One region of the Streptomyces hamibioticus genome, then DNA from elsewhere that is predicted to be linked to it. Evidence: riboswitches for the same ligand, from Rfam matches in the RefSeq annotation. Region 1 holds a riboswitch; each other region holds the start of a gene.
What was found. Region 1 has a riboswitch for cyclic di-AMP ahead of ACLGIH_RS13810 (transglycosylase SLT domain-containing protein). Riboswitches for the same ligand answer to the same signal wherever they lie in the genome.
Positions count from the first base shown of each region.

Region 2: linked by a shared signal. The riboswitch ahead of ACLGIH_RS17765 (M23 family metallopeptidase) and the one ahead of ACLGIH_RS13810 (transglycosylase SLT domain-containing protein) in region 1 are both predicted to bind cyclic di-AMP.
Region 3: linked by a shared signal. The riboswitch ahead of ACLGIH_RS04755 (M23 family metallopeptidase) and the one ahead of ACLGIH_RS13810 (transglycosylase SLT domain-containing protein) in region 1 are both predicted to bind cyclic di-AMP.
Region 4: linked by a shared signal. The riboswitch ahead of ACLGIH_RS08190 (M23 family metallopeptidase) and the one ahead of ACLGIH_RS13810 (transglycosylase SLT domain-containing protein) in region 1 are both predicted to bind cyclic di-AMP.

Region 1 covers NZ_JBKKQY010000001.1:3,094,278-3,099,549, reverse strand. The annotation lists gene ACLGIH_RS13820 (GNAT family N-acetyltransferase) at 1-235, opposite strand, end outside; gene ACLGIH_RS13815 (HAD family hydrolase) at 503-1,309, shown strand; gene ACLGIH_RS13810 (transglycosylase SLT domain-containing protein) at 1,319-2,116, opposite strand; cyclic di-AMP (ydaO/yuaA leader) riboswitch at 2,120-2,287, opposite strand; gene ACLGIH_RS13805 (polyprenyl synthetase family protein) at 3,044-4,054, shown strand; gene ACLGIH_RS13800 (LolA family protein) at 4,414-5,272, shown strand, end outside.
Region 2 covers NZ_JBKKQY010000001.1:3,940,641-3,945,912, reverse strand. The annotation lists gene ACLGIH_RS17770 (PrsW family intramembrane metalloprotease) at 1-969, shown strand, start outside; gene ACLGIH_RS17765 (M23 family metallopeptidase) at 959-1,990, opposite strand; cyclic di-AMP (ydaO/yuaA leader) riboswitch at 2,003-2,170, opposite strand; gene ACLGIH_RS17760 (PP2C family protein-serine/threonine phosphatase) at 2,465-3,589, opposite strand; tRNA gene ACLGIH_RS17755 (tRNA-Met) at 4,004-4,077, opposite strand; gene ACLGIH_RS17750 (alginate lyase family protein) at 4,195-5,272, opposite strand, start outside.
Region 3 covers NZ_JBKKQY010000001.1:1,032,308-1,037,579, forward strand. The annotation lists gene ACLGIH_RS04740 (carboxymuconolactone decarboxylase family protein) at 1-525, shown strand, start outside; gene ACLGIH_RS04745 (TetR/AcrR family transcriptional regulator) at 566-1,237, shown strand; gene ACLGIH_RS04750 (SGNH/GDSL hydrolase family protein) at 1,480-2,265, opposite strand; gene ACLGIH_RS04755 (M23 family metallopeptidase) at 2,513-3,478, opposite strand; cyclic di-AMP (ydaO/yuaA leader) riboswitch at 3,483-3,646, opposite strand; gene ACLGIH_RS04760 (tyrosine-protein phosphatase) at 4,111-4,908, shown strand; gene ACLGIH_RS04765 (DUF6126 family protein) at 4,938-5,057, opposite strand; gene ACLGIH_RS04770 (helix-turn-helix domain-containing protein) at 5,054-5,272, opposite strand, start outside.
Region 4 covers NZ_JBKKQY010000001.1:1,825,780-1,831,051, reverse strand. The annotation lists gene ACLGIH_RS08200 (M16 family metallopeptidase) at 1-8, shown strand, start outside; gene ACLGIH_RS08195 (M16 family metallopeptidase) at 5-1,393, shown strand; cyclic di-AMP (ydaO/yuaA leader) riboswitch at 1,606-1,768, shown strand; gene ACLGIH_RS08190 (M23 family metallopeptidase) at 1,781-2,557, shown strand; gene ACLGIH_RS08185 (GntR family transcriptional regulator) at 2,769-3,464, shown strand; gene ACLGIH_RS08180 (HPr family phosphocarrier protein) at 3,624-3,905, opposite strand; gene ACLGIH_RS08175 (bifunctional acetate--CoA ligase family protein/GNAT family N-acetyltransferase) at 4,150-5,272, shown strand, end outside.

The sequences.
Region 1 (5,272 bases):
CCGAGACGCCGAGGCCGATCGCGCGCCCCTGCCCCAGCGGCCCCCGCTCGTAGGGGAGGAACCCGGCCGGCTCCCCGCCCTCGTACAGCACCGCGACCCGCGCCCCGGGCCGCACCCGGCCCACGGCGTCGGTGAACTCCGGCTCCATGAACGGGTTCCGCGGCGTCTGCGACTTGGCGCGCAGGTCGCGCCAGTGCTCTCGTTCCCCCTCGCCCAGCTCCTCCGGCTGCAGCACACGAATGCGTCCGATGCCCAACCCGACCCCCCGATCAAGTCCCCCTGGACACAAGGAAGGTACCCCCGGGCCGACCCGGAGGGTAGGTAGCGGACCATGTTGTTGCCAACCGGTGCACAGGCCCTTAACTGCCTTTAGCTCTTGATGCGTCAGTTTCCGGACACAAACGTCCTTGCGTGCACCTGATCTTGACCTCGACCGATGCCTTCTGGTGCGCATGCGTTCCGCTGGTGAGTCGGCGGGGCGCGATGTCCGTATTCTCTGATCATGGACCCCACCGCATATGCCCTCGTCGCCACCGACCTCGACGGAACACTGCTCCGAGGCGACGACACCGTGTCCGACCGGTCGCTCGCCGCGCTCGCGCGGGTGGCCGGGGCCGGTGCGCGGCATCTGGTGGTGACGGGGCGCCCGGCGCCCCGGGTCCGGCCGCTCCTCGCCGACCTTGGCTGCACGGGGCTCGCGGTGTGCGGTCAGGGCGCGCAGGTGTACGACGCCGGATCGGGCCGCCTGCTGTGGTCGGTGACCCTGGACCGGGAGCTGGCGGAGACGGCTCTGGGAAAGATCGAGGCGGAGGTGGGGCAGGTGTACGCGGCCGTGGACCAGGACGGGGTCGACGGCCTCACCCTCATCGAGCCGGGATACCTGATGCCGCACCCGACTCTGCCCGCCGTACGGGTCGACCGGCGCGACGACCTGTGGGGTACGCCGATCAGCAAGGTGCTGCTGCGCCACCCGGGCCTGTCCGACGACCAGTTGGCGGCGACGGCCCGCGCGGTGGTCGGTTCGCTGGCGACGGTCACGATGTCGGGGCCGGGGACCGTGGAGCTCCAGCCGTGCGGCATCACCAAGGCGACCGGCCTGGCACTGGCCGCCGAGCGGCTGGGGGCGAGCCCGTGGCAGACGATCGCCTTCGGTGACATGCCCAACGACATCCCGATGTTCGACTGGGCGGCCCACGGGGTGGCGATGGCCAACGCCCATCCCGAGCTGCGGGCGGTGGCCGACGAGGTCACGCTGTCGAACGAGGACGACGGCATCGCCGTCGTCCTCGAGCGACTGTACGGGCCGTAGCCCGGCGTCTCAGTACGGGCCGAAGACGTTGTCGATCGAGCCGTACCGGTCGGCCGCGTAGTTGCACGCCGCCGTGATGTTCGCGACCGGGTCGTACGGGTCCCAGGAGGTGCCCGGCACGTGGTAGGCGCGGAAGGTGGGGTCGATGACCTGCAGCAGCCCCTTGGACGGCGTGCCGTTGACCGCGTTGATGTCCCAGTTGTTGATGGCCTGCGGGTTGCCGGAGGACTCCCGCATGATGTTGCGGTGAATGCCCTCGTACGAACCGGGGATCCCGTTCTGCGCCATGACGTCCAGCGCCTCGCGGATCCAGCCGTCGAGGTTGTTCGCGTAGGTCTTCGCGGCGGCCGTGGTGGCCTTGGCGACGGTTCCGGCGGCCTTCGTGGCCGGCGCGGAGGCCGTGGACGCCTTGGTCGCCGAGCTCGCCTTGCCCGCCTTCTCGGCGGCGTCCGCCTTCGTCGTCGTCACCTTCAGCTTCTGGCCCGGGCGGATCAGCTGCGGGTCGTCGCCGACGGTCGCGCCGTTGTCCTTGTAGAGCTGACGCCATCCGCCGCTCACGTCGTACTTGTCGGCGATCCGGTAGAGGGTGTCGCCCTTGACCACGGTGTACGTGAGGGACTTGGCCACCTGTGCGGCCTGCGGCGCCGACTGGGCGGCGGCCGGGGCGCTCTGGGGCGGCTGGGCGGCGTGCGCGGTCGCGGCGCCCATGAGGGGGAGCGAGAGCGCCACGCTGCCGGTGCCGGCGGCGATGACGCTTCGGGTGAGCGGATTGGTTCTCTGGCGGCGGTGCTTACCACGTCCGGGCATGCTGATGTTCCTCTCCGTCGCCTGCGAGGTGAGCTGTCGGGTTCGGGCGGGAGGTGCCCGGCCGCGCCCTGACGGGCGTGGCTTCACCCCGAGCCGCTCCGGTCCGTGACCGGCGCGGCGACTTACCTGGGTCCCCCGCTCCTGCCGTGCGTGAGTTGGTCGAATGGGTGTCCGTCCGGGCGGCGGCAGGACTCGGCGTCCGCCCGACAGGCCGGGAACGTATGCGAGAGCACATGTCCGGAACAAGTGCGGGATTCACACAAGCGGCCTTTTGACCTTGATCCATCAATTTCGGCGTGCTTGATCCTTTGCGTGCGCCAAGCCCAACTGGCCTACAGGGCAAAGGGGCGGAGGGGGCGCGGGGCGACGGCCGGCCGCGGGTGCCGCGTGAGCCAATTCACCTGGGTCAACAAGCCCGGCAAATCGGGCAATCAGTTCAACTGCGAGCCAACCGCCCAGTCCTGGGCGGGAACGCGGGTTTGCGCGTCGAATGGGTGACGTTCGCGGAGGGCCGGCCGTTGGGAGGGGTGACGGGATCTTCGACGGGGAGCGGGGGTGGCCGATCGGGTGGAGGTGGGCGGTGCCGGGCGGGCTCGGGGGGCGGTGCGGTGGCGCCGGGGCGCGGGCCTGCTGTCGCGGGTGCCGGGTGCCGGGTGCCGGGTGCCGGGTGCCGGGTGTCGAGCGGCAGGTGTCGAGTGCCACATGTCGGGCGCGCGTCGAGGTCGCGCCCGCCCGTCGATATCGATCAAAGTTTGCTCATATCACCTGATCAAAAATATACCGTTCATGATCCGATACCGACCGGCCTGTAACGGTGGGCGCTAGCGGTGATCGAAACGTGACCGGATACGCTGACTTGAGTGATGGCAGCGACCTATCGACAAACCGGGTAACCGCCAGTAGACACCAGCAGACAGGAGACCCCTCGTGACCGTCGTCGGGCCGTTCGGGCTGAGCGTGCGGGACCAGGCTCTGGAAGCCGATGTCCAGGCCGGGATGGCGGCTGTCGAGGAAGGGTTGCTCGAGGCAACCAAGAGTGAGGTGCCCTTCATCACCGAGGCCGCCCAGCACCTGGTGCGGGCCGGCGGCAAGCGTTTCCGGCCGCTGCTGGTGATGCTCTCGGCGCAGTTCGGTGATCCGTACGCCCCCGGGATCGTCCCGTCGGCCGTCGTCGTCGAGCTGACCCACCTCGCCACCCTCTACCACGACGACGTGATGGACGAGGCCGCGGTGCGCCGCGGGGTGCCCAGCGCGAACACCCGCTGGGGCAACTCGGTCGCCGTCCTGACCGGCGACTTCCTGTTCGCCCGGGCGTCGCAGATCCTCGCCGACCTGGGGCCGGAGGCGGTCCGGGTGCAGGCCCTGGCGTTCGAGCGGCTGGTCACCGGGCAGATCCTGGAGACGGCCGGGCCGCAGGACGGCCGGGACCCGGTCGAGCACTACCTGGACGTGCTGGGTGGCAAGACCGGCTCGCTGGTGGCGGTGTCCTGCCGGTTCGGCGCCATGATGTCCGGTGCCGACGAGGCGCGCGTGGACGTGCTCACCCAGTACGGAGAGCGGCTCGGCGTCGCCTTCCAGCTCGCGGACGACGTGCTGGACATCGCCTCCGACTCGCACGAGTCGGGCAAGACCCCGGGCACGGACCTGCGTGAGGGCATCCCGACCCTGCCGGTGCTGCGGCTGCGCGAGCGGGCCGCCCGGCTGGGGCTGGCCGAGGACCGCGCGCTGTGCGAGCTGCTCGACTCCGACCTCACCGACGACGAGCGCCACGCGGAGGCGCTGCGCCTGCTGCGCGCCCACCCCGCGCTGGAGCAGGCCCGGCGGGACACCGTGCGCTACGCCGAGGACGCCCGTGCCGCGCTGGCCCCGCTCCCGGAGTGCGACGCGAAGACCGCGCTGGTGGAGCTGTGCGACGCGGTGGTGCACCGGGCCGGTTAGGCGCGCCCGGCGGGGAGCGTCGGGGCCGGCTCGGAGCGGCCGGCCGGGAGCGTCGGGACCGGCTGGGGACGGCCGGTCGGAAGCGCGCGCCCTGCCTCCCGTCCTGCTCTCCGCCCTCGCGCAGGGGTGACGCACGTCACAAGACCCCTACTGGTCGGGGGAGGTTGCCGCCCTCGGTGTCATACCCCAGCAGTACGCGGAGTTGGCTCCGCGGTCTGACGCTTCTGCGTGGCCGATTTGGTGAGATGGACACCACGGAAAACACCACTCCTCACCGATTCGGGTGAGAATGGCGGCTCAGGGGTGGACAAGTGCGAGGTCGCGAGTCAGCCGCCGCCGACGACGGAGGTAGGGCACACATGGCACCGTACGAATCCGACGGCAACACGACCGCCGGACAGGACGAGGAGCGCCGGGCGGGGCGGCGGCGCAAGGCCGCGCGGTACGTCGTCCCGGTCACGGTGATGGGCGTGGCGGCCGCCACGATCGGGCTCGTTCCCGCGCTCGCCGACTCCGGGGATCCCGACCTCCCGGACATCACCGCCCAGCAACTCCTCGAAAAGATGGCCAAGTCGGACGTCGAGCAGCTGTCCGGCACGGTGAAGATCAGCACCGACCTCGGACTGCCGGACCTCGGCGGCCTGGAGAGCGGCCTGATGCCCGGTGGTCCCGGCGCGGGCGACGAGGGCGGCTCGGCCGCGGACCCGTCGGCCCGGCTCACGGAGCTGGCGTCCGGTACGCACACGCTGCGGGTCGCGGCCGACGGCCCCGACCGGCAGAAGCTGTCGCTGCTCCAGGACGCCGCCGAGTACAGCCTGATCCACGACGGCAAGGACGTCTGGGGCTACGACAGCAAGTCCAACGAGGTCTACCACGCGACCGTCTCCGACCGCGCCGAGAGGCCGCGCGAGGAGGTGCCGGCCATGCCGAAGGACTTCGCGGAGGAGGCCCTGAAGGCGGTCGACGACACCACGTCCGTGACCGTCGACGGCACCGCCCAGGTGGCCGGCCGGGACGCGTACCGGCTCGTCATCGACCCCAAGCAGTCCGGTACCACGGTCGGGGCGATCACCATAGCCGTGGACGCCGAGACCGGGCTGCCGCTGAAGTTCACGCTGACCCCGGCGAGCGGCGGCGCGGCCGTCGTGGACGCGGGCTTCACCCAGGTCAGCTTCGCCAAGCCGGCCGCCTCGACCTTCGACTTCACGCCGCCCAAGG
Region 2 (5,272 bases), 850 kb from region 1:
GGCGTCGTCATCGCGGGCGTCACCGCGACCGGCTTCGCCTTCACCGAGAACATCCTCTACCTCGGCACCGCCTTCGGCACCGACCAGCTCGCCGGAGACCGCGGCATCGCCTCCGTCACCGCGGCGACGTTCTTCGTCCGCATCGTGATGTCGCCGTTCGCCCATCCGCTCTTCACGGTGCTCACCGGCATCGGCTTCGGCATCGCCGCGCTGTCCGCGGACGCCCGGCGGGCCGGACGCGTCCGCCGCATGCTGCTCCCGCCGGCCGGACTGCTCCTCGCGATGGGCATGCACGCCCTGTGGAACGGCTCGACGTCCTTCGGCGAGTACGGCTTCTTCGCCGTGTACGCGACCTTCATGGTGCCCGTGTTCGGCCTGCTCACCTGGCTGGTGATCTGGACCCGGCAGCGCGGGCTGCGCACCGTCCGGGCCGAGCTGGCCGCGTACGTCGCGGCCGGGTGGCTGGCGCCGGCCGAGCCCTTCGCGCTCGGCTCGATGCGCGCCCGCCGCATCGCCCGCGACCACGCCCGGCGCCACGCCGGGAAGGCGGCGGCACGGGCGGTGGCGGAGTACGAGGCGTACGCGACCTCGCTGGCGTTCCTCCGGCACCGGGGCGGCCGGGGCAGGGCGGGCGCCGACTTCGTCGTACGGGAACGGCGGCTGCTGGAGGAGCTGTGGCGGCGCCGGGAGGCAGCGCGCCCGGCCCTGGACTACGCGGCCCGGGCCACGGCACCGCCGGTACCCGTGATGCCCCCGCCCTGGCCCGCGTACGGCCCGCACCAGCCGTACGGGCCCTACGGGCGGCACGCACCGTACGCCCCGTACCCGCCGACCCGTACCACCACCCGTACCGCTCATGAACCGGCGCAACCAGCGCGACCGGCACAACCGGCAGCCCTGACGTCGGGGGGTCGCCGCCAGGACCGCCGGGGTTCAGGGCGGAGTGACCGTGAGGGCGTCAGACGTTGAGGCCCTTGCTCCGCAGCCAGGCCAGCGGGTCCACGCCGGAGCCGGACCCCTCGGGGTGCACCTCCAGGTGGAGGTGGGCCCCGGTCACGTTGCCCGTGGCGCCGACGCGGCCGATGACCTCGCCGGTGGTGACCTTCTGGCCGACGCTGACGCTGATGGAGGACTGGTGGGCGTACCAGATCTCGGTGCCGTCATCGAGGGTGAGCACCGTCTTGTAGCCGTACGACCCGTCCCAGCCGGCGGACGTGATGGTGCCGCTGTGCACGGCCTTGAGCAGCGTGCCCGTGGGTGCGGCGAAGTCGAGGCCGGTGTGGTGGCCGGAGGACCAGTAGGCACCGGCCTGCCCGAAGGTGGAGGAGATGGTGTACGAGGAGGTCGGCAGCGCGTACTGCTTGGCGAGCTGCGCCAGCCGCTCGGCCTCGGCCTTCTTGCGGGCCTCCTCTTCGGCCTTCTTCTTCGCGGCCGCGGCCTTGGCCTCCGCCTCCTGGGCCGCCTTCTCGGCGGCCTCCGCGGCCTTCTTCTCGGCGGCGGCCCGGGCCTCGGCGGCGGCCTTGCTCTCGACCTGGTCCTGCTGCTGTTCGGCCTGCGCCATGATCCGCGCCCGCAGCGCCTCACCGGCGTCGGCGGCGCCCTCGTCGGTGTCCGCGGACGCCACGGCGAGGTTGCTGAGCGGCGTCGCGGAGCCCTCGGGGGCCTTCTCCTCGTCCGAGATGAGGGAGCCGACGTTCGGCAGGTCGGGCATGGAGATCGACACCGGCGGCTTGCCGGTCTGCGCGCTGGCCATGCCGCCCGCTCCGACGGCGGCTATGACACCGACGCCGAGGACCGTGGAGCTGCGGGCGAGTCCGCCGCGCTGCTTGGCGACACGGTGCCGGCCGCGGACGGGCCGGACGGACTCCGCGGTGGGGTTCCACTCCTCCCACGGACCGTCGTCGCTGCGGGGTGCGCCATAGGCGAAGGTGTCGCTGTCGCGCTGGTTCGGCACGAACGGGGCCTCGGGGGCAGGCCGGTTGGACGCCACGTGGGCGTACTCCTTTCCTTCCTTCTCCGCCTACCGGGTTAGCTGACGGGTTCGGAGCAGGAAGGTCTCCTACGCGCGTATACGAGCCGTGTCTCCACGGCGCCATACGCGCGATTCACCCCAAGGTGGTGGTTCCCCGGTTCCTGCGCATCTCTGCGAAGGATTCGGCGCGTGCGCGCGGAGCCGCCTTCTGTGACGGCTGGGACGACCGCGCTGCGTTATCGAACGTTAATAGACCCGAGGCTCTTATTCCAAGCCGTTCCTCTTGATCATTAACGATCTCGCCACGGACACAGGCCCCAGGAGCGGCGAAAACCGGGCGAGTTGACTCGGCCTCAGCGCAGCCCCACCCGCCGTCGTTCAAGTTTCAACACCTGACGTTGTATCAGTTGTTATCGGAGGGCGCTCGACCGGTCACGACTCGTGACAATGATCAAGAACGGGTGATCAGGGGCGGATGATGAGGGCGGGTGGTCAGGGACCGTGCGGCCGGCGCACGGCGAGCAGCGCCATGTCGTCCGTCGTGCCGCCCCCCGTGTGCCGGTGCACGTCGTCGGCGAGCGCGTCGAGCAGTTCGCCGGGACGCCGGAACACCCGGCCGGCGAGCCGGGCCCGGGGGTCGTAGAACGCACCGCGGGCATCGCGGGCCTCGGACAGCCCGTCGGTGTGGAGCAGCAGCGTGGCCCCGCCGGGGAACCCGGTCTCCTCGGCCCGGTCGGGCCACCCGCCCAGCTCCCCCATGCCGAGCGGCAGGGCGGTGTGGCAGGCGGTCAGCGCGCGCAGGGTGCCGTCGGCGTGCAGCAGCAGCGGCGGCGGATGGCCGCGGTTGACGAGGCGCACGACCCCGTCGCCGTGCGGGAGTTCGGCGAGTACGGCGGTGGTGAAGCCCTCGTAGGCGTCCAGCCCCGCACGGCGGGCACCCTCGCGGGCCAGCGCCCGCTCCAGCCGCTGCGCGACCGCCTCCAGCGTCGCCTCCTGCTCGGCGGCCTCCCGGAACGCCCCGATCACCACGGCCACCGCCGCCACCGCGCCCATGCCCTTGCCGCGCACGTCCCCCACGATGAGCCGGACCCCGTGCGGGCTGTCCTGCACGGCGTACAGGTCGCCGCCGATGAAGGCGTCCGCCTGGGCCGCCTCGTAGCGGGCCGCGATCTCGAAGCCGCCGATCCGCTCCGCGGGCTCGGGCAGCACCGCCCGCTGGGCCGCCTCGGCGATCTCGCGGGCGGAGGCGAGGCGCTCGCCGGTCCGCCGCACGAAGGCGTTGACCAGGACGGCGAGGACCGCGACCGTCGCGATGGTGATCAGCTCGGTGATCGAGTCGATCCGATGGGCGACGCCGAGCGTGAGCTGCAACGTGCTCACGACGGCGACGGTCGCCGCCCCCGTGAGCACCGTGCCGCGCCGCGAGTAGAGCGGGGCGGCGATCAGGGGCGCGGCCGTGTACAGGGGCCCGGCGGTGAAGTACCGGGGGGTGAAGACGTCGTACACGGCACCGCCGACGATCAGCAGCACCGGGAGCAGGCGCACCAGGGTCCGGGCGTACGGGATGCGCCGCGGCTCGCGGCGGCCGGGACCGGGCGGTGCGGAGACCGGGGGCACGGGGGCGGGCGGGGCGGGAGCGGACGGCGTGGGGGCGGAGTGCGTGGGGGCGGAGTGCGTGGGAGTTCGGCCGGTCCGGCGCCGTCTGGGATTCGGGCTCTCGTCCGAGCCTCCGTACGGGCCCTCGTCCGGTCCCCCGTCCTGATCACCAGGCCGCACCACTCGTCTCCCGCCACGCACACACGGCCACGCCGCTTCCCGTCCCGCCCGTCCAGGTTTCCCCCGGTGGGGGCGGGGAGCGAGCGGTGAGGGCCGACCGGATGACGTAACCGCCGAAGGGAGGCGCAGGGAGCAGCACAGGAGGCGCATGGGGCGCACGGGGCACACGGGACCCATGGAGCGCAGGGGGCACAGAGGGAGGTGCAAACACACCGACGGCCGGAACCCTTATGGATTCCGGCCGTCGGCCTTCAGTAGCGGGGACAGGATTTGAACCTGCGACCTCTGGGTTATGAGCCCAGCGAGCTACCGAGCTGCTCCACCCCGCGTCGTTGTGTCACCAGTGTACGCCATGTGCGGGACGCGAAGCACACGGGTTGTGCGTGACCCGTCCCACTCCTTCCCGCGCCCTTCTCACCGCCCTCCCGCGCCCTCCCGCTCCCTGCTCATTCCCCCGGGTTGTCCGCGTGGGTCAGGGTCTCCCAGGAGACGAACAGGTCGTCGGTGCCGGCCGGCCGCATCTTCGCGGCGAGTTCGTGCGCGGTGGGGACGGAGAGGCCGAGCCGGTTCTCCAGGTGGTTGAGGGCGACCTCCAGGTCGGGCCCCAGGTTCCGCTCGGTCCTGCCGCCGCACAGCCACTTCGGCGCCGACCCGGCCAGCTGGTGGCGGGCGTGCAGGTCGAGGGCGGCCTTCAGCCGCTCCTCGGCCTCGCCGTACAGGTCGACGCCCTGGTGCCAGGCGGTCTCGGCGATGTGCGCGGTGGCGGCGATCGAGTAGCCGACGTGCGCGAAGTTCCGGCAGGTCTCCTGGGTGACGCCGTCCTTGTACTCCGTCTGCTCGAACCAGTACGACGCCAGCCGCTTCGGGGTGTCGATGGAGCTGCCGGCCGGAGTCAGCGGCAGCCTGCCGTCCTTCTCCAGGTAGAAGTAGGCGGGCACCCGGTCCCGGAAGCGCTCGAGGGCGTCGTTGAAGGCCTTGTGGTCGTCGAGGAACACGGCGGCGGAGATCGCGCCGTCGGTCATGATCAGGTCCCAGTTGCCGTTGAAGTCGGGGACCTTCTCCGTCAGCACGGACAGGTGGGCGGTGCGCAGCATCTCCTCGAAGCGCCGTACCCGGTCGGCCGGCCAGCCCGCGCCCGGCGTGTACCGCACGATCTCGGCGGCCCGGGCCCAGGTCGACGCGGTCCACCCGGCCTGGAGCCCGGCGTTGTCCCCGGTGTGCTCCCTCAGCTTCGCCGACCAGGCGTCCATGATCTGCCGGGCCTTGGCCGCGTGCTGTTCCTTGCCGTTGACGGCGAACAGCAGGGCCTGGGTGTAGGCGGCGATGGCGTCCTCACGCTCCTCCTCGCAGCCGCGGCCGGCCTTCTTCCCGGCGGGGCAGAAGACGGTCTCGAAGGGCCGGGCCCGGTGCTTGTACGACCCGTAGTCGCTGTCCCGCATGCTCAGATACGCCGTGAGCCACGGCTCCCGGCCGGCGGTGGCGTTCTCGCGTACGGTGTCCAGCTGGGCCCGGCTGACGAGCACG
Region 3 (5,272 bases), 2.1 Mb from region 1:
TGGTACTCCCGGCGCACCTACGGAAAGTCCCTCGACCCCGTCAACGCGCTCGGGCACCACTCCCGCGCCCTGCGGGGCTATCTGCGGTTCGAGCAGTCCGTGGCCAGGTGGAACAAGCTCGACTCCGATCTCAAGGCGCTCGCCGTGATGGCCTCGGCGGCCTCGATCGGCTGCTCGTGGTGCATGGATTTCGGGTATTGGGCGAACGCCGAACGCGGTATGGACACGCGGAAACTGCGCGAGGTGCCGGTGTGGCGGGACAGTGACGCCTACACACCGCTGGAGCGGGACGTGATGGAGTACGCCGAGGCGATGACGGCGAACCCGCCGACCGTCACCGACGACCTCGCCGAACGGCTGCGCGCCCGGCTCGGCGAGCCCGCCTTCGTGGAGCTGACGGCCGTCGTCGCCGTGGAGAACCTGCGCTCCCGGATCAACTCGGCGCTCGGCCTGACCAGCCAGGGCTTCAAGGACTCCTGCGGCCTGCGGGAGGCGCCGGGCCGGGCCGCGACCGCCGCGGAATGAACGGGCGGGCGGCCGCGGGCGCCTGTGTAGGGTGACCGGCGTGGCGAGGGTTCGATTGAGTGTGCGAGAGAGGCGCGAGGAGCTGCTGTACGCCGCGATCGAGCAGATAGCGGCACGCGGCGTGGCCGCGGTGCGGATCTCCGACGTGGCCTCCGCCCTCGGCGTCAGCAACGCCCTGGTGCTCTATCACTTCTCGACCAAGGAGAAGCTGGTCGCGGCGGCGTTCACGCACGCCGCCGAGGACGACCTGGCGCGCCTGCGCAAGCTGCTCGGCCGCCGCACCTCGGCGTTACGCCGGCTGCGCGCGGCCGTGCGCTGGTACGCCCCGACCGGACCGGCCAAGGGCTGGCGGCTGTGGATCGAGGGCTGGGCGGCGGCGCTGCGCGAGCCGGTGCTGCGCGAGGTCGCGCGTGACCTGGACGCGCAGTGGAAGGCCGCGCTCACCGACGTCATCACCGAAGGGGTGGCCGCCGGAGAGTTCCCCTGTCCCGACCCGGCCGGCGCCGCCCTGCGGCTGACGGCCCTGCTCGACGGGCTGGCCGTACAGCTGACGTCGTACGGCGGCAGCGTGTCCCGGGCGCGCGCCCAGGAGTGGGTGGACGACGCGCTCGCCCGCGAGCTGGGGGTGGCACGGGAGGCCCTGACCACGCCACGCCGACGAGCCCGCCCCGCCGGCGGGCCCGTCACCCGGGTGAGCCCGCCCCGCGAGTGACCACGGGCCCGCCGACGCACGCATCCAGCCCGCGGGCCCACCAGGCCGGGAGCGCGGGCCCGCCCATGAGCCCGGGCAACGGGAAAGCGTCCCGCCGACGCACGCCGGCCACCGGCCCACGTCGGCCCCGCCCGTTGGTCACGCCGCCGGCCGTCGGCCGCACACGCCGGTGAGCGCCGGCCGCCCCTGAGGCACTCCGCGAGAACCGCCCCGGTCCCTCGTCCCGGCGTCCGTGCGCCCCGTCAGGCCACCGAGGTGATCCGCATCCGGATGTCGTCCGGCGAGAGGGTCCCCTTGGCGGTCACGTGGTCGCCCGAGGACTCGCCGCGCAGCCGCCGTCCGATCCATGGCACCAGGTACTCGCGCGCCCAGTGGACGTCGTCCCGCCGGATGTCGAGGGTGCCGCGCGGCGGCAGCGGAGGCCAGGGCTGCTCCGGGTCGGCCGGGACCGGGAGGCCGAGCACCTGTCCGGCGCGCAGCGCCACGCGCGTGTGCCCCTCGGGCGACAGGTGCAGCCGGTCCGTGTCCCAGGCCCGGCGGTCCTGCACGCTGCGCAGCGACCACAGGTCGAGCACCGGGCAGCCGTACCGGTCGGCGACGGCCCGCACATGTCCGTTGTACGTGGCGATCTTGCCGCGCAGGTGCTTGAGGAGCGGCACCCTGCGGGTGTCGAACCCGGTCGTCACCAGGACGGTGCCGGCCACCGCCGCCAGCTCGGCGACCGCCCGCTCGAACCGCTCGGCCACCTCGTCGGGGTCGGTGCCGGGCCGGATGATGTCGTTGCCGCCCGCACAGAACGAGACCAGGTCCGGGGCGAGTTCGACGGCCCTGGGAACCTGGTCGGCCACGATCTGGTCGAGCAGCTTCCCGCGCACCGCGAGGTTGGTGTAGCCGAAGTCGCCCTCGGGCCGCCGGTCGGCGAGCAGGACGGCGAGGCGGTCGGCCCAGCCGACGAACGCCCCGTCGGGGCCGGGGTCGCCGACGCCCTCGGTGAAGCTGTCCCCCACCGCCACGTACGACCCGATCACTGATCTGCTGTCACTCTTCGAATCGTCTGCCACGTCGCACCATGATTCACCGTGGAATGTGACTTACGCGACCGTAGGCAGGGGTTGACGGGCGGTGAGAAAGGCCACTCGTAAATCATTTGCCAACTCCGGAACCACGGGCCGCCATTCCCGGGCCCTCTTCCCGGCCCCGCTTCCGGACCCGCACGCACCGAAGGCCGGACCCGGGGATCGGGGTCCGGCCTTCGGTCGCGCGAGAGGCGGAGCGTCAGAGGGAGACGCCCTTGGAGCGCAGGTAGGCGACCGGGTCCACGTCGGAGCCGTAGCTCGGCGTGGTGCGGATCTCGAAGTGCAGGTGCGGCCCGGTCGAGTTGCCGGTCGAGCCGGAGAGGCCGACCTGCTGGCCCGCGCTCACCGACTGACCGCTGGAGACGGAGAGCGAGGACAGGTGGGCGTACTGGGCGTAGTGGCCGTCGGCCAGCTTGAGGACGACCTGGTTGCCGTACGCGCCCGCCCAGCCGGCCGAGACGACCGTACCGGCGCCCACGGCCTTCAGGGAGGTGCCCGTCGGGACGGCGAAGTCGGTGCCGGTGTGGTAGCCGCTGGACCACATGCTGCCCGACTGGCGGTACGGCGTGCCGACGGTGCCGCCCGGCACCGGGGAGACGAAGCCGCTGGAGGCGTTGGCGGAGGTACCGGCGGACTGAGCGCGGGCGCCCTCGGAGGAGGACTCCTTCGCCGGGGCGTCCGAGGACGACTTCTGCTTCTGCGGCGCGGCCGGCTTCGACGGCTCGGCGGCCTTCGACGACTTGCCGGACGACTTGCCGGCGCCCGCCTCGGCCGCGCCGCCGATGGCGAGCTTCAGGCCCGGGTGGATGAGCGAGGGGTCCTCGCCGACGGCCTGGAGGTTGTCGGCCCACAGCTGCTGCCAGCCGCCGTCGACGTTCTGCTCGTCGGCGATCTTCGCGAGGTAGTCACCGGAGCGCACGGTGTAGGTGCGCTTGTCCGAGGACTTCGCGTTGCCGGCGGTGCCGGCGCTCTTCTCGGCGGCCTTCTGCTGGGCCACCGGAAGGGAGGAAACGGCCTTTTCGGACACGGACTGCGCGGGAGCGGCCTGGGCGTTCGCAGCACCCATGAGCGGGAGCGCGAGCGCGGCTCCACCGGTTCCGGCGAAAGCGATGACGCGGGTCAGACGCTGGGTCTTGGTACGGCGGTGCTTACCCTTCGCGGGCATGGCGAATTCCTCTCCGGCGCCTACGAGGTGAGCTGTCGGGTTCGGGCTGGAGATGCCCGGCCGGGCCGAAGCACGGCTTAACCCCTAGCCGTTCCGGAGACCGGAACAGGCGGTGATACCTGTGGGTCCCCCGCTCCTGCCGTGTACGGGTGTGGGTGAGTGCGGGCTCCGGTCGGCGGCAGGATTAGGCGTCCGTCCGGATCGGTGGTGAACGTAAGGGACCAAGACGCACAGAAACAAGCGACGGTTTCCCGATGCGGGGTTTTCACGTGATCCCCTTGGGGAAAGAGTGGTCACACTCCGTCGACTCTCCGGGCACCATCACCGGCAAACACCCTTGAAAACAGCTGGAATTACGTGAGCATGATGGGCAACGCACCGTCACGGATATGACCCTCCTCACGCACCGCCTCTCCAGCCCCCCTTATTCCAGAGCGAGTTGGAACTAAGACACCAATTCGGACAGAATTCCCGAATGCACCACCAATGAATAAGTGCCGCATCGAGTCGCCCGGCGTCGTGCCCGGTGTACCGCCTGTGGACAACTCATTGCCCCAGGCAAGGGATGCCGTATCGTCGAGTCGGTGCCCGTCGACGAGCAGCGTCGGCGGGGCGGAGTGGGAGGAGTCCCCGTGACGCAGCAGGTCCCGTCGACCGAGCCCGAGCTGGCCGGTGTGCGCAACTTCCGTGACGTGGGCGGACTGCCGACCGCGGACGGCCGACGGGTGCGGTACGGCGTGCTGTACCGCAGCGGCCACCTGGCGCACGCCACCGCGGAGGACGCCGCCTTCCTCGACTCCCTGGGGCTGCACACGATCTTCGACTTCCGCAACGCGGCCGACCAGAAGCTCGAGGGCCCGGACATCGCGCTGCCCGGCGTGCGCAACGTGAACCTGCCGCTGTCCGACCCCGCCGACGGCGCCGAGTTCTGGAAGATGGTCCGCGACGGCGACCTCGACCAGCTCCGGGAGATCCTGGCGGACGGCAAGGGCGCGCACCGGATGATCGCCTCGTACCGCATGATCATCAAGGAGCGCACGGCGGAGCACTCCCAGGTGCTGCACGCGCTCGCCGAGGACAGCGTGCCCGCCCTGATGCACTGCGCGGCCGGCAAGGACCGGGCCGGCCTGTCGGTGGCGGTGACGCTGCTCGCCGTGGGCGTGGAGCGCGAGGCCATCGTCGAGGACTACCTGAAGTCGGGCGCCGCCCACCGCCGCTACAAGGTGCGCCGCAGCGGCAGCTCCGACTCGGCCTACTCCCCCGAGGTCATGGAGCTGCTCAGCCCCCTGTTCGACGCCCGCGCCGAATACCTGGCGGCGGCCTTCGACACGATCGAGGAGACCTGGGGCGGCGTCGACACCTATCTGGAGCGGGGTCTGCGGATCACACCGGACATCCGGGAGCGGCTGCGCGAGCGCCTGCTCGACTGAGCCACGCCACCGCCCCGCCACCGCCCCGGCTACTTGGCGCCGGCCTCGAACAGCAGGTAGACGAAGGCGGCGAAGACGTGCCCCACGGCGATGTAGACGATCAGCCGCACCCACAGCGCACGCGGGAACTTCTCCTCCATGTCGCTCACGGCGTCTCCCCGGGGGCGTGCCCCAGGCACAGCGCGGCCGTGGGGCTCTGCAGCAGCGTGTGGACGAACAGCAGGTCGACGCCGTCGGTGTCCACGGCGGCGATCCAGTGCGGGGTCAGCGAGTCGAAGTGCGCACTGTCGCCGGGCGCGAGCCGGTGCACGGTGTCGCCGAGGCGCAGCCGCAGCCGGCCCCGCAGGACGTGGAGCCACTCCTC
Region 4 (5,272 bases), 1.3 Mb from region 1:
CCAAGTGACCGAGCTCGCCACCATGGACTTCCACCCCCGGCCGCAGGCGGGCGAGCCCAAGCCCTGGGCGTTCCCGGCCCCCGAGCGCGGCACGCTCGGCAACGGCCTGACCGTGCTGCGCTGCCACCGCCCCGGCCAGCAGGTCGTGGCCGTCGAGGTACTCCTGAACGCACCGCTGGAAGCCGAGCCGGCCGGCCTCGACGGCGTCGCCACGATCATGGCACGCGCCTTCTCCGAGGGCACCGACAAGCTCTCCGCCGAGGAGTTCGCCGCCGAGCTGGAGCGCTGCGGCGCCACCCTCGACTCGCACGCCGACCACCCCGGCGTACGGCTCAGCCTCGAGGTGCCGGCCTCCCGGCTGGCCAAGGGCCTCGGTCTGGTCGCCGACGCCCTGCGGGCCCCCGCCTTCGCCGACAGCGAGGTTGAGCGGCTGGTGCGCAACCGGCTCGACGAGATCCCGCATGAGCTGGCCAACCCCTCCCGCCGGGCCGCCAAGGAGCTGTCCAAGGAGCTGTTCCCGGCCGACTCGCGCATGTCGCGCCCGCGCCAGGGCACCGAGGAGACGGTCGCCGCCATCGACTCCGCGGCCGTACGCGCCTTCTACGAGCGGCACGTCCGCCCCGCCACGGCCACCGTCGTGGTCGTCGGCGACCTCACCGGCGTCGACCTCGACGCGCTGCTCGGTGACACGCTCGGCGCGTGGACCGGGTCCGCCGCCGAACCGCGCCCGGTGCCCCCGGTGTCCGCCGACGACACCGGCCGGGTCGTGATCGTGGACCGCCCCGGCGCCGTCCAGACCCAGCTGCTGATCGGCCGTACCGGGGCCGACCGGCACGACCGCGTGTGGCCCGCCCAGGTGCTCGGCACGTACTGCCTGGGCGGCACGCTCACCTCCCGCCTGGACCGCGTCCTGCGCGAGGAGAAGGGCTACACCTACGGCGTGCGGGCGTTCGGCCAGGTCCTGCGCTCCGCACCGGACGGCACGGGCGCGGCGATGCTCGCCATCAGCGGATCCGTCGACACCCCGAACACCGGTCCGGCCCTCGCCGACCTGTGGACCGTGCTGCGCACGCTCGCCGCGGAGGGGCTGACCGACGCCGAGCGGGACGTCGCCGTGCAGAACCTGGTCGGGGTGGCGCCGCTGAAGTACGAGACCGCGGCGGCCGTGGCGAGCACGCTGGCCGACCAGGTCGAGCAGCACCTGCCCGACGACTTCCAGGCGACGCTCTATCAGCAGCTCGCCGCCACCGGCACGGTGGAGGCCACCGCGGCGGTCGTGAACGCCTTCCCGGTGGACCGTCTGGTGACGGTCCTCGTCGGCGACGCGGCGCAGATCAAGGAGCCGGTCGAGGCTCTCGGGATCGGTGAAGTCACCGTCGTGACGGCCGAGTAGCCGCCGGACGGCGGGCCGTCCGGCGGCACGCGCGCGTGGGGCCCTGGTGACGCAAGTGTCACCAGGGCCCCGCTATGTCTGAATTGAGGGAGAGATGCCTGTCTGGCCTGTGGTGTGCGCAACAAAACCGCTGTTTCGTTTGGGAATTGAAAGTCCCCCGCCTTAGCGTCTTCCGGGCTGTTCGTCAGGCATTGCGTCGCACCCGCGACACCGGACAGCCATCGCCGAGTCCCCGTACGGCGCGAGCCAGGGGAGCCGGGGACCCACCGCAGTCCCTGGGGTGAATCGGACGCCCGCGCACAGCGAGGGGGTCCGTAGGAGACCTTCCTGCTCCGAACCCGTCAGCTAACCCGGTAGGCGAGAGGGAAGGAAAGGACGAGCCTGTTCATGGCGTTCACGCGCGCCACCGGCAAGCACCGCCGGCCCAGCCGGATGCAGCGCACCACCGCCCGCGCGGCGGGGGTCGCGGCCCTCACCACTTCGGGTGTCGTCGGCACCCTCACGGCACCGGCGCTCGCCGCCGAGCCGGCCCCCGAGCAGACCGGCCTCACCCCGGTCGTCACCATCGGCGACTCCGTGGCCCAGCAGATAGACACCCAGGCCGCCGTCCAGCGGGAGGCGGCCGAGGAGGCCGCCGCCGAGAAGCAGGCCCGGGAGGCCGCGCGCAAGAGGGCGGCCGAGGCCGCGCAGGTGGCCGCCGAGCAGGCCCGCGAGGCCAAGGAGCGCGCCGCCCGGGAGGCCGAGCGCAAGCGCCTCACCACCTATGTCGCCCCGATCAGCGGCTCCTACGTGTCCACCGCCTACCGGGCCACCAGCGGCCTGTGGTCCTCCGGCAGCCACACCGGCATCGACTTCCACGCCGCGTCCGGCACCTCCGTGCGCGCGGTCGGCGTCGGTACCGTCGTCGAGGCCGGCTGGGGCGGGGCGTACGGCAACCAGGTCGTGATCAGGATGCACGACGGCACCTACACCCAGTACGGGCACCTGTCCTCCATCGGCGTCTCGGTGGGCCAGGCGGTCGTTCCCGGTCAGCAGATCGGCCTCGCCGGCTCCACCGGCAACTCCACCGGACCGCACCTGCACTTCGAGGCCCGGACGAGCCCGGAGTACGGCTCGGACATCGACCCCGTGGCCTACCTCCGCTCCCACGGCGTCAGCCTCTGACGACCTCCGCCGGCCGCCCGCGCCCCCGGGCGTGACGGCGCTCGCAGGCCCCGGCCCCCGTGCCGGGGCTTTCGGTGTTTCCGCACGCTGCGGCTGACCAAAAAACAGTCATGAATTCCGGCTCGCCGTCGGAAATTCCCGCGCATTGCCATAGAGTCACGGAACACGTGTCAATCATCGGCGGTGCACGGGATCAATGCGGAGGTCGGTCATGCGTATTCCGGCGCACTCGGTCTGCACGGCGATCCGAAACGACATCGTCGCCGGTGTCTACGAGCGCGGCAGCCGGCTCACCGAGGAACTCCTCGCGCGCCGCTACGGCGTCTCCCGCGTCCCCGTGCGCGAAGCCCTGCGCACCCTGGAGGCCGAGGGCTTCGTGGTGACCCGGAGGCACGCGGGCGCGTGCGTGGCGGAACCCACCGAGCAGGAGGCCGCCGACCTGCTGGAGATGCGGCTGCTGCTGGAGCCCCTCGGTGCCGCGCGGGCCGCCCAGCGCCGCACGGATGCCCATCTCAAGGTGCTGCGCGGTCTGGTCCGGCTGGGGCAGGCCCGCGCCCGCCAGGGCACCAGCGACGACCTGCGCTCCCTGAACGGCTGGTTCCACGAGACGCTCGCCCAGGCTTCCGGCAGTCCCGCCCTCATCGCGATGCTGGCCCAGCTGCGGCACAAGATCGCCTGGATGTACGCGGTGGAGGCGCCGGCCGGGCCGGCGGAGTCGTGGGCGGAGCTCGGGGCGATCGTCGACGCCGTGGCCCGCGGCGACGGCGAGCGCGCGCGGGCGCTCACCGCGCTGCACACCGAACGGTCGGCGGCGGCGCACCGGCTGCGCCTCGCCTCCGGGGGTGAGCGGACGGGCCGTGTGAGGAACTCGCAACGTGCCGTAAACACGCCGAGCCTGCGGAATTAACGCGGGCGTCGTACACAAGAGGGGCCGATAATTCGAGGGGATTTTCTTTTCCCTGGGGCGCGACTGATTCCTGCCGCCCGTAAAAAGCGAAATGCGAAGGGCTCGCCCGGTAATCCGGACGAGCCCTTCGGTGTTGCGGACCGCTGGGAGGCGGCTGCCTCAGACGGTCTCGGGAAGCTCCTCGAGCCCCTCGGAGACCAGCTTCGCCAGCCGGTCCAGGGCGGCGTCCGCGCCCTCGGCGTCGGAGGCGAGCACGATCTCCTCGCCACCCTGGGCGCCCAGGCCCAGGACGGCCAGCATGGAGGCCGCGTTGACGGGGTTGCCGTCGGCCTTGGCGATCGTCACCGGGACGCCTGTGGCCGTGGCGGCTCGGACGAAGATGGAGGCGGGACGGGCGTGGAGGCCCTCGGCCCAGCCGACGTTGACGCGGCGCTCAGCCATGTGATGCTGCCCTTCAGGTGTTCAGGGTTGTCTAGACCAGTTTCCCATATCGTGAAGCGTGCCCGCAGCGGCGCACACCGCTGCGGGACGGTGGTCGGACCGCGGCCTCGGCCCGACCTCGTCATCGCTCGTGTTCGTCCTTGTTGTCCCGGTCGCCCGGTTGCCCAGGAAGCCCGGGGAGCCCGGGGCGTCCCCCACAGACTGCCTCGCGCCGTTGTCGCACGCGAGCCGTACTCTGGGGCCCATGCAGACCTCGCCGGACCGGCACGAGTACCCCGCCCACTGGGAAGCCGACGTGGTGCTGCGCGACGGCGGCACCGCGCGCGTCCGCCCCATCACCGTTGATGACGCCGAGCGCCTGGTCAGCTTCTACGAGCAGGTCTCCGACGAGTCGAAGTACTACCGCTTCTTCGCGCCGTACCCTCGCCTGTCCGCCAAGGACGTCCACCGCTTCACGCACCACGACTTCGTGGACAGGGTGGGACTCGCGGCCACGGTGGGCGGCGAGTTCATCGCCACCGTACGCTACGACCGGATCGGCCCCGACGGAACACCCGCCTCCTCCCGCCCGTCGCCCGCCACCGCCCTCGCCGGAGGGCGCTCCGTGCCCGCCCCCTCCGTCTCCGACGAGGCCGAGGTCGCCTTCCTCGTCCAGGACGCCCACCAGGGCCGGGGCGTCGCCTCCGCCCTGCTGGAGCACATCGCCGCCGTCGCCCGGGAGCGCGGCATCCGCCGCTTCGCCGCCGAGGTGCTGCCCGCCAACACCAAGATGATCAAGGTGTTCACGGACGCCGGGTACACCCAGAAGCGCAGCTTCGAGGACGGTGTCGTCCGCCTGGAGTTCGACCTCGAACCCACCGACCGCTCCCTCGCCGTGCAGTACGCGCGCGAACAGCGCGCCGAGGCCCGCTCCGTGCAGCGGCTGCTGGCGCCCGGCTCCGTCGCCGTCATCGGCACCGGCCGCGCACCCGGCGGCGTGGGCCGCAGCATCCTCGGCAACATCCGCGACGCCGGGTTCACCGGCCGGCTGCACGCCGTGAACCGGGCCCTGACCGAGGGGCAGCAGGAACTCGACGGCGTGCCCGCCCACCGCTCGGTGCGGGACATCGACGGCCCCGTCGACCTCGCGGTCGTCGCCGTCCCCGCCGAGCACGTCCCCGAGGTCGTCACCGAGTGCGGCGAGCACGGGGTGCAGGGCCTGGTCGTGATCTCCGCCGGCTACGCCGAGAGCGGCCCCGAGGGGCGCCGGCGCCAGCGCGCCCTCGTGCGGCACGCGCGCACGTACGGCATGCGGATCATCGGCCCCAACGCCTTCGGCATCGTCAACACCTCGCCCGAGGTCCGGCTCAACGCCTCCCTCGCCCCCG